3 regions of the Pseudoduganella aquatica genome follow, and region 3 is predicted to be linked to each of the others. Evidence: predicted binding sites of a transcription regulator. Region 3 holds the regulator's gene; each other region holds the start of a gene.

Region 1 (3,271 bases), 2.5 Mb from region 3:
GGCAGGAACACCAGGAAAAACACCTGCACGCCCGGCAGCGAACCGGGTGCACGCACCCGGCCAATAACGGCAGGCACCCCATACGCCAGCAAGGAGGCGCCGTCATTGGCGCCTCCACGGCGGGTTATCGAACATGCAGCTGGCGCGTAGGGCGGGTTAGGCGCGTGCGCCGTAACCCGCCGAAGGGGAGCGCCGCCAGCCGACTCGGCATCATCCATGGCGTCAAGCCGCGTTGCTGTGCGAGCCGCAGCCCGAGGGCGGCAGCACCGCTTCGCCGCGCGCCGTCGCCAGCCGGATAATCTTGCGCGGCGCAGGCTCGCCTTCCTCGAAGAAGAACTTGTCCTTGCCGAAGGCCGGCACCAGGTCATCCATCCACGTCGCGTCCGGATCGTACTTGGCGTAGAAGGGCTTCCGCACCCAGTCCGCATTGCGCGCCTGCAGGAACTGCAAGGCAAACACCTTCTCTCCCGCGATGGTGGCCACGCCGTCTATCACCACCTTGCCCGGGAAGGCGCTCATCGACGGCCCGCGCACCGTGCGCGACAGGCCGGACACCATCTGGTATGCCTGCTGGAAAATCTCGTGCGCGCGCGCCAGCGGCAGCTGGAAGTATTCGCGCGGTCCGGTGTCGCGCTCCACAAACATGTAGTACGGGATCGCACCCAGCCTCACGCCGGTGGTCCACAGCTCGGCCCAGCTTTTCGGATCCTCGTTGATATGCCTGATCAGCGGCCCCTGCATGCGCAAGGTGGCGCCGGTGCCGACGATGCGCTTGACGGCCTTCTGCGCAATCTCCTGGCGCAGCTCCACCGCGTGGTTGTAGTGCCCCATGATGGCCATGTTCTTGCCCGACGCGACCACGCGCTCGAACAGGCGCAGCAAGTCGTCCGCGTCCTTGTCGGACACGAAGCGCTGCGGCCAGTACGCCACCGACTTGGTGCCGATGCGGATGTTCTGGATGTGCGCCAGCTCCGGCGCCAGCAGCGGCTCGATGAACTCGGCCAGCGAGCGCGTGTTCATGATGAGGGGATCGCCGCCGGTGATCAGCACGTCCGTCACCTCCTTGTGCTCGCGCAGATAGGCCGCCAGCTGCGTGGTTTCCCTGGCGTCGAACTTCATGTCGTCCATGCCCACGAACTGCGGCCAGCGGAAGCAGAAAGTGCAGTAGGCGTGGCAGGTCTGCCCCGCGCTGGGGAAGAACAACACCGTCTCCTTGTACTTGTGCTGCAGGCCTTTCAGCGGCGCGTCGTTCACGCGCGGCACGTTGTGCGTCATCTGCCCTGCCGGGTGCGGGTTCATGCGCATGCGGATGCCGTGCACATACTTGGCGATGGCCGCGTCGTCCTTCTTCACCAGCACCAGGTCGCGCAGGTGGGCGTACTCCTCCGGCGGCAGCATATCGCGGTGCGGGAACACCAGCCGGTAGATAGGATCGTCCGGCACCTTGTTCCAGTCGATCAGCTGGTCCAGCACATATTCATTGGTGCGGAAGGGCAGCACGTGCGACACCACTTGCGTGGCCTCGCGCAATTCCTCGGGCATCCACTCCCACTGGCGGGCCTGCTTGATGGTCTGGCGGGTGTAAGGCTTGAACTTCACGGGCATGGCGTCTGCGGTCATTGCGATCTCCAGTCTGAAGTGGTTGGCGGCACTTCATCGTAGTTTTCATGCGGTCATTCGCGTTGCCTTACATCAATTTGCGACCGGCTATTTTCTAGAAAGTAAGAAATCTTTGATGCATCTGCATGGCGCGGACATGACTTGCAGCAAGCTTGCGTTATCGCAATTCGGACTCCGCCTGCCGAGCGTAAATTAATCCGACACACACAACCCTGGGAGTCAAGCCATGAAACGACTGATGAACACCGCCCTGCTCTGCCTGGGAATGGCCGCCGCGGCAGCGGCCTCGGCCAACAGCGAACCCACCGAAAAAGACGCCATCGCCATGGCCGAACGCGGCGCCGCCTTCATGAAGGCGAACGGCAAGGAAGAGATGATGAAAAAAATCAGCGGCAAGGATCCGGAGTTCCTGCAGGGCTCGCTGTACGTGGACATGCGCGACATAAACACCGGCATCGTGCTGGCGCACCCGGTCAACCCCGCCATCGTCGGCAAGGACCTGACCGACGTGCCGGACGCCAACGGCAAAAAATACCGCCGCGAGATCATCGAGCTGGCCGCGAAGAAGGGCAAGGGCTGGGTCGACTATATGTACAAAAACCCCACCACCGGCAAGATCGAACCCAAGACCACCTACATCCTGAGGGTGGGCGACGTGGTGCTCGAAGCGGGCATCTACAAAAAATAAGCCTTGGAGGCAGCCATGCTGAACAAAATGCGGATAGGACCGAAACTGCTGCTGGCGCCCGGCCTGGTGCTGGTGCTGCTGGTGGCCACGTCGGCCAGCGCCTGGTACGGCATGGTGCGCCAGAACACGGCCATGGAAAACCTGGTGCAGGTGCGCGCCGCGCGCCTGCAGGCCACCGCCAGCGTGATGGGCGACGCCCGGCTGGCGCACGCCAATATCTACCAGCTGCTGGCCTGGATCAACGGCAGCTTTGCCCAGGCGCGGCTGGACGCGCTGGGCGCGCAGATCAAGAGCCGCCACGCAGGCGTGGACAAGCAATTGGCCGCGCTGGCCGCCGTGGCCGATCCGGCCGAACGCGCCATTGTCGACGCGTCCTCGCAGGCGCTGGCGGCCTACCGCAAGCAGGTGCTGGAGACCATGGAGATCGCGGCCGTGGACCAGTCCATCGCCACCAACTCCATGGCCAAGGCCGAGGCCCAGTTCGTGCTGCTCAACGAGCAGCTGGGCAAGCTGGCCGCCCTGGAAAAGACGCTCAGCGTACAGGCCCACGCGGAGGCGCGCGCCGGCTTCCATGCGCTGGGCGCGACCATGGCCGGGCTGGTGCTGCTGTCGGTGGCGCTGTCGCTGCTGGCCACGGTGCGGGTGCGCGCGGCGCTGCTGCGCGACGTGCGCGCCATCGGCGAAGCGGTGCGGGAGCTGGCGGCGGGCCGGCTGGTGCTGGGCCGGCGCAACGAGGGCCGCGACGAGATCGCCGACACCGCGCGCGCGCTGGACCAGACCATCGCCAACCTGAACCAGACCCTGCTCACCGTGACGGGCGCGGTGCAGGCCATCGACACCGCCTCGCACGAAATCGCCAGTGGCAATCTGGACCTGTCCAACCGCACCGAGCGCCAGGCCGCCTCGCTGGAGGAAACCGCCAGCGCCATGCAGAACCTGACCCAGGCCGTACGGCAGAACGCC
Region 2 (3,271 bases), 1.1 Mb from region 3:
CACGGTGCTGATGGTGACGCATGAACCGGACATGGCGCGCTACGCGGGCCGCCTGATCCGCTTCCGCGACGGGCGCGTCGACAGCGACAGCGCCGCGGCGGCGGCGCCATGCTGAGCAACGCCGTCCTGCTGGCGCTGCGCGCGATCCGCCGCACGCTGCTGCGCTCCAGCCTGACCATGCTGGGGGTGGTGATCGGGGTGGCGGCGGTGATCACCATGGTCACGCTGGGCAACGGCGCCACGCGGGCCGTGCACGACCAGATCGCCAGCCTGGGCAGCAACCTGCTGATGGTGCGCCCCGGCCAGCGCGTGGGGCCGGGCGGCGGCGCGCCGGCGTTCCGCGAAGCCGACGCCGATGCGATAGCCGCGCAGATCGGCGGCATCCGGGCGGTGGCGGCCGAGGCGCGCGCCGGCGCCGCCGTGGTGGCGCAGGGGCGCAACTGGAGCACCAGCGTGGCCGGCGGCAGCGCCGGCTGGCTGCGCGCGGCAAACTGGACGCTGGCGGCCGGGCGGCCCTTCGACGACGGCGAGCAGCGCGCCGGCGCCGCCGTCTGCGCGCTGGGCGCCACGGTGGCGCGCGCGCTGCTGCCGGGACGCGACCCGCTGGGCGAGCGGCTGCGCATCAAGCGCTTCTCCTGCGTGGTGGTGGCGCTGCTGGCGGCCAAGGGGCAGGGCGCGTCCGGCAACGACCAGGACGACGTGGTGCTGCTGCCGCTGCGCACCCTGCAGCGCCGGGTCACCGGCAACCAGCGCGTGAACACGCTGCTGATCTCGATGCAGGAGGACAGCGACGGCGCGGCGCTGCAGGCGCGCCTGCGCCAGCTGCTGCGCGAGCGGCGCAAACTGGCCGCCGGCGACGAGGACAATTTCAACATCGTCGACACGCGCCAGCTGGCCGACACCATGTCCGGCGCGGCGCGGGTGATGACCACCCTGCTCGGCGCGGTGGCCTCGGTCAGCCTGCTGGTCGGTGGCATCGGCATCATGAACATCATGCTCGTCAGCGTCACCGAGCGCACCCGCGAGATCGGCTTGCGGCTGGCCATCGGCGCGCGCGAACGCGACGTGCTGCTGCAGTTCCTGATCGAAGCCGTGGTACTGGCCACGCTGGGCGGGCTGATCGGAGTGGCGCTGGCGGCGGCGGCCGGCGCGCTGCTGGCCGCCGCCATGCAGCTGCCCTATCTGTTCAACCCCCGCATCAACCTGCTGTCCTTCGCCTTCTCGGCCGGCGTGGGGGTGCTGTTCGGCTATGTGCCGGCGCGGCGCGCCGCCGCCATGGACCCGATTGCGGCGCTGCGCAATGAATAGCGGCGGAAAGACAATTCGCCGGTTTTTTGATTTTTATCAAACCCGCGCGCTGCGCCGGCCGGGCGGGTGGACTATTGTAAGCTTGCGCGCCGCGCGGCGGCGCAAGCAACAGGAGGGCACACTATGGAGCAGATCGCATGGGCGCCGCACATGGCGGTGGGCATACCGTCGGTCGATCTGGCCCACCAGGCCCTGATCGGGCAGATCGCGCACCTGCTGGCGCAGCCGGACGAGGCATTCGGTGCGGGCCTGGCCTTGCTGGTCGACTGCCTGGAGCAGGACTTCCGCGCGGAGGAGGCGTTGATGGAGGCGATCGGCTACCCGGGCCTGCCGGCGCACCGCGAGCAGCACGCGCGCGTGCTGGCCACGCTGCACGGCCTGCATCCGGACGACGTGGCGGCGGCGCGCCACGCCGTGTCGCTGCTGCCGCTGTGGTTCGAAGCGCACCTGGCCACCATGGATACGGTGCTGGCCATTGCCGTGCAGCTGGCCTCCACGCCGTCCAGCTAGCCGGGCAAGGAGGCCGCATGAGCGCACCCCTGCCCGATCTGCCGGCCCCGGACGGGACCATGCTGGCCATGCTGCTGGACCGGCCCGGCCAGCCGCTGCGCGCCGCCCGGGTGCCGCTGCCGGCGCCGCAAGCGCAGCAACTGCTGCTGCGGGTGGGCGCCTGCGGCGTATGCCGCACCGATCTGCATATCGCCGACGGCGAACTGGCGCCGCACCGGGCGCCGCTCATCCCCGGCCACGAAGTGGTGGGGCGGGTGCTGCGCTGCGGCGCCGGCGTGTCCGGCTACGCGCTGGGCGAACGGGTGGGGGTGGCTTGGCTGGGCGGCAGTTGCGGCCTCTGCGCCTACTGCGTCCGGCAGCAGGAGAACCTGTGCGGGCAGGCGCGCTTCACCGGCTACGATCTGAACGGCGGCTATGCCGAGTACATGGTGGCCGACGCGCGCTATGTCTTTCGCTTGCCAGCAGGCTACGACGACGTGCACGCGGCGCCGCTGCTGTGCGCCGGCCTGATCGGTTATCGCGCCTATGCCATGGCCGGCCCGGCGCAGCGCATCGGCCTGTACGGCTTCGGCGCAGCGGCCCATCTGCTGTGCCAGATCGCGCGCCACCAGTGCCGCGAGGTGTATGCCTACACCCGCCCCGGCGACCTGCCGTCGCAGCGCTTCGCGCTTGCGCTGGGCGCGAGCTGGGCCGGCGGCAGCGACCAGCGCGCCCCTGCGCCGCTGGACGCCGCCATCCTGTTCGCCCCGGTCGGCGCGCTGGTGCCGCAGGCGCTGGCCGCGGTGCGCAAGGGCGGGGTGGTGGTGTGCGCCGGCATCCATATGAGCGACGTGCCGTCCTTTCCCTACGCCCTGCTGTGGGGCGAGCGCGTGCTGCGCTCGGTGGCCAACCTGACCCGCGCCGACGGCGAGGCCTTCCTGCGGCTGGCGGCGGACTATCCGCTGCGCACCCACGCCAGCGCGTTTCCGCTGGCGCAGGCCAACGCGGCGCTGGCGGCGCTGCGCGCCGGCGCCGTGGACGGCGCTGCCGTGCTGGTGCCCTGAACCGCGCTGAAAATTGATGTGGATCAATTTTATAGCCCGTGCGGGCGCGGCGGCGCGGGCAGCGTTGCCGACCGGGAAGAATTTTGACGGCGCGCGGCCGGCGGGCCGCTGAGCCGGCCTGCTAGCTGCTATGATTACCGCAGGAAATCCAGTTTCGGGGCCGGGCGCCCCGGGCTGCCATCGTCATAGCAGTGCTTGCAGAAAAATACTTGTCCAATGGCAAAAAATTTGAAGCAGATCCGGGTTGCCGAGCTTCGGCTGGGCATGTTCTTACATGCTTTTGACAGCTCCTGGCTAGCCAGCCCTTTCTGGCGCAGCCGCTTCCTGCTGGCGGACCAGGCCAAGCTCGACGCGGTGCTGGCCAGCGGCATCGCCACCTGCTGGATAGACCTCGACAAGGGCGAGGACGT
Region 3 (3,271 bases):
TCACCATGGTCTGGCCGTCCGGGCTGCGCAGCGGCGACAGGCTGACCTCGACCGGGAATTCGCGTCCCTCGCGGTGGCGGCCGGACAGCTGGGCCCCCGCGCCCATCGCGCGCGGATGCGGCTCGGCGGTGTAGCCTTCGCGCAGCGCCTGGTGGCCGTGGCGGAAGCGTTCGGGTATCAGCGTCTCCACCGGCAGGCCCTGCAACTGCTCCTGCGTGTAGCCGAACAGCGCTTCCAGGGCCGGATTGGCGAGCGCAATCGCGCCGCCGCGGTCTACGATGAGGACGGGATCGGTGGCGGCTGCCAGTAGCCAGGCCAGGCTTTGGTCGGCGATGGGGGGATTTTGCATGCCGCAATCATACGAAAGATGCCCGCCCCGGTAAAGCCTTAGTGTCCGCAGCGGAAATTCGGCGGCAATTTGACCTGGATCAAACCAGCCACTGACGCGGAACGCCCGCTTCCCATACAGTTACACCCATGGGAACGGCGGAGAACGCAATGCACTCGGTAGACAGCGAAACGGCGGCGGAACTGGAGCGCATGCTGTTGAGCGAGCGGGCGCGAGCGGCGCGCAAGCAGGCAACGTGGGAGCTGGAGGTGGTGGAACTGGCGCTGGCGCGGCTGGCGGACGGCAGCTACGGCGCATGCCGCCAGTGCGGCGCGGCCATTGCGCTGGCCCGCTTGCTGGCGCAGCCGTCGGCTGCGCACTGCCTGGCTTGTCAGCAAAACATCGAGCGGCGCTACCAGGTGGAACAGGAATAGAGGACGGGAAGCAGGCGGGGCGCCAGACAGCGCCTCAGGCGGCTTCGCACTCAGGGGCAAAGCGGCCGGCGGCCAAGTCTTGCAGGCCGGCCAGATCCAGGATGCGCAGGTCGCGGTTGTTCAGGCTGATCCAGCCGGCCTTGCGGAAGCGCGCCAGCAGGCGGCTGATGCTCTCGATGGTCAGGCCCAGGTAGCCGCCGATGTCCTCGCGCGACATGCGCAGCTGGAAGCTTGCAGGCGAGAAGCCGCGCGCCGCGTAGCGGGCGCCCAGGGAGGTCAGCATCAAGGCCAGGCGCTGTTCGGCGCGCATATTGCCCAAAAATAGGGCAACCGCCTGTTCGCGCTGGATTTCACGCGCCATGACGCGGTGGAACTGGTGCATCAGCTCGGGCACTTCGGCCACCAGCTCCTGCAGGCGGCCAAAGGGGATTTCGCACACTTCGCTGTCCTCCAGCGCCACCGCGCTGCAGCTGTGCTGGCCGGTGCCTATCGCTTCCATGCCCAGCAGGTCGCCGGCCATGTGGAAGCCGGTAATCTGCTGCTCGCCGCGCTGGTTCACCTGCGCGGTCTTGAAATGCCCCAGGCGCACCGCGTACAGGCTGCCGAATCCCTGCCCCATGCTGAACAGCTGCTCGTCGCGCTGCACTTTGCGGCGGCGCGAGATGATCTGCTCCAGGCGGTGCATCGCATCCTCGTCCAGTCCCTGCGGCAGGCACAGGCGGTTGAAGCTGCACAGGCCGCAGCGCGGCTGGGGCTGCGCCTTGGCTGGGGCGGAAGATGCGATGTGGATGGTGGCGGTGGTCATGGTCGGCTCCGGTGCATGGGCTGCGCTGTCGATGCGGACAGTATCGCCCGCACCGGGCCTGGGCGGTATCGGGTATTCCGGCTGGCTGCTGTAGGGGATCCCCTACAGGCCAGCTCAGAAGGTGATTTTCAGCGCCGACGGCGCGCCGCCCAAGGCGCCGGGCGCGCTGGAAATACCCTCCACCGTCAGGCCTTCCTGGGTCTGGCGGAATGGCAGCGCGCCGTCGCGGCCCAGCTGTTCCACGCCCCTCACCTTGCCGGCGCCCGGTCCCAGTACGCGCAGCACCACCGAGCCGTCGCGCGGCGCGCCGATGGCGTAGACCGCCGTGCCCTTGGATGTGAAACGCCATCCCTCCTCGCCGAACTGCTTCCAGGGGCGGGTGCCGTAGATGGCCTCGCCATTGGCGTCCAGCCATGCGCCCACGTCCAGCAAGGTGCGCTGCTGCTCCTCGGGGATGGTGCCGTCGGCCTTGGGCGAGAGATTGAGCAGGTAGAAGCCGCCCTTGCTCGCCGTGTCGACCAGGCGGCCAATAATGGCGGCGCCGCCGGCCACCTTCATGCCGTTGGTGTAGCCCCACGTGCTGCCTATGGTGTCGTCCACCATCCACGGGCCGGGCCGGATGTCCGGCGGCGAGCGCACGCCTATCTTTTCAAAGTCGATAATGGATCCGACCTGTTGGGCGTCGTCGTTGCTGGGCGCGTAGGCGACGAATTTGGTGCTGATCGAGACTTCCTTGTTCCAGGCCTGGGCGCGGTTGTAGTAGTAGGCCGCCACGCGCAGCTTGAGCGGGTCCAGCACGCGCAGGTTGACGCCGTTGTCGAACCACAGAATGTCGGGCTGGTACTGGTCGATCAGCTCCAGGTTGCGGTTCACCCAGTCGGTCAGGAAGCGCGCCATGGCGGGCTGGCTGCGATCGGCCACGTTGTAGAAGGCCGCCCATTCCGGGTCGTACAGGTCGGCCTTGGCCGCTTTCAGGCGGGCTTCCAGCGCTTCGGGCGGGTTGATGAAGGTGAAGTTCTCCACCCCGTGGTTGGACACGCCGAACTTCATGCCCTCCTTGCGCACGGCGGCCGCCAGTTCGCCTATCAGGTCGCGCTTCGGTCCCATGCGCTTGGCGTTGAAAGGCGTAACATGGCTGTCCCAGAGCGCGAAATTGTCGTGGTGCTGGGCGGAGGGCATCACGAACCGGGCGCCGGCGCGGCGGAACAGCGTGGCCCACTGCGCGGCGTCGAACTTCTCCTGCTTGAACCGGGGGATGAAATCCTTGTAGCCAAAGCGTTCCGGCGGCCCGAAGGTTGCGGTGTGCCAGGCCAGGTCGGCGCCGTACATATGCTTTTCATACCATTCGTTGTGGTAGGCGGGCACCGCGTACACGCCCCAGTGCATGAAGATGCCGAACTTGGCGTCCTCGAACCAGGCCGGGGTGCGGTAATTCTTGCGGATAGACTCCCAGTCCGCCGCGTAGGGGCCGGGCGGCAGCGGCGTGGCGACGGCGGCATCGGCAGCGGCCACGGTGGCCGGGGTGGCGGGCGGCCCCATCACGCCGTAGTCGTACAGCTTGGACTCGGGCACGCCGCCCCGGTCCGGCTTGGGCAAGGGGCCGGCGTCGGCACCGGTCAGGGTGGAAGCGAGGACGGCCAAGGTTAGACCGGACAGCAATGGCGCGCGCAGCATGGTTTGCCCCTGTAATTATAGAAATGACGA

What was found. Region 3 encodes FNR, which switches genes on or off when oxygen is low (the NO sensors DNR and NnrR bind a similar motif). Its sites were predicted from a motif close to TTGATNNNNATCAA; they were not measured.
Region 1: the regulator FNR is predicted to act here: its motif matches at 1,683-1,696, upstream of KT882_RS28180 (KamA family radical SAM protein).
Region 2: the regulator FNR is predicted to act here: its motif matches at 1,335-1,348, upstream of KT882_RS21795 (bacteriohemerythrin).

What each region holds. Positions count from the first base shown of each region.
Region 1 is NZ_CP086370.1:6,319,470-6,322,740, forward strand. Features, by position in the region: gene KT882_RS28175 (MFS transporter) at 1-77, opposite strand, end outside; gene KT882_RS28180 (KamA family radical SAM protein) at 223-1,620, opposite strand; gene KT882_RS28185 (cache domain-containing protein) at 1,847-2,308, shown strand; gene KT882_RS28190 (methyl-accepting chemotaxis protein) at 2,324-3,271, shown strand, end outside.
Region 2 is NZ_CP086370.1:4,905,279-4,908,549, reverse strand. Features, by position in the region: gene KT882_RS21805 (ABC transporter ATP-binding protein) at 1-115, shown strand, start outside; gene KT882_RS21800 (ABC transporter permease) at 109-1,308, shown strand; gene KT882_RS21795 (bacteriohemerythrin) at 1,432-1,818, shown strand; gene KT882_RS21790 (zinc-dependent alcohol dehydrogenase family protein) at 1,878-2,861, shown strand; gene KT882_RS21785 (HD-GYP domain-containing protein) at 3,078-3,271, shown strand, end outside.
Region 3 is NZ_CP086370.1:3,840,865-3,844,135, forward strand. Features, by position in the region: gene KT882_RS17160 (sensor histidine kinase) at 1-349, opposite strand, end outside; gene KT882_RS17165 (TraR/DksA C4-type zinc finger protein) at 499-762, shown strand; gene fnr (fumarate/nitrate reduction transcriptional regulator Fnr) at 797-1,567, opposite strand; gene KT882_RS17175 (alpha-L-fucosidase) at 1,682-3,241, opposite strand.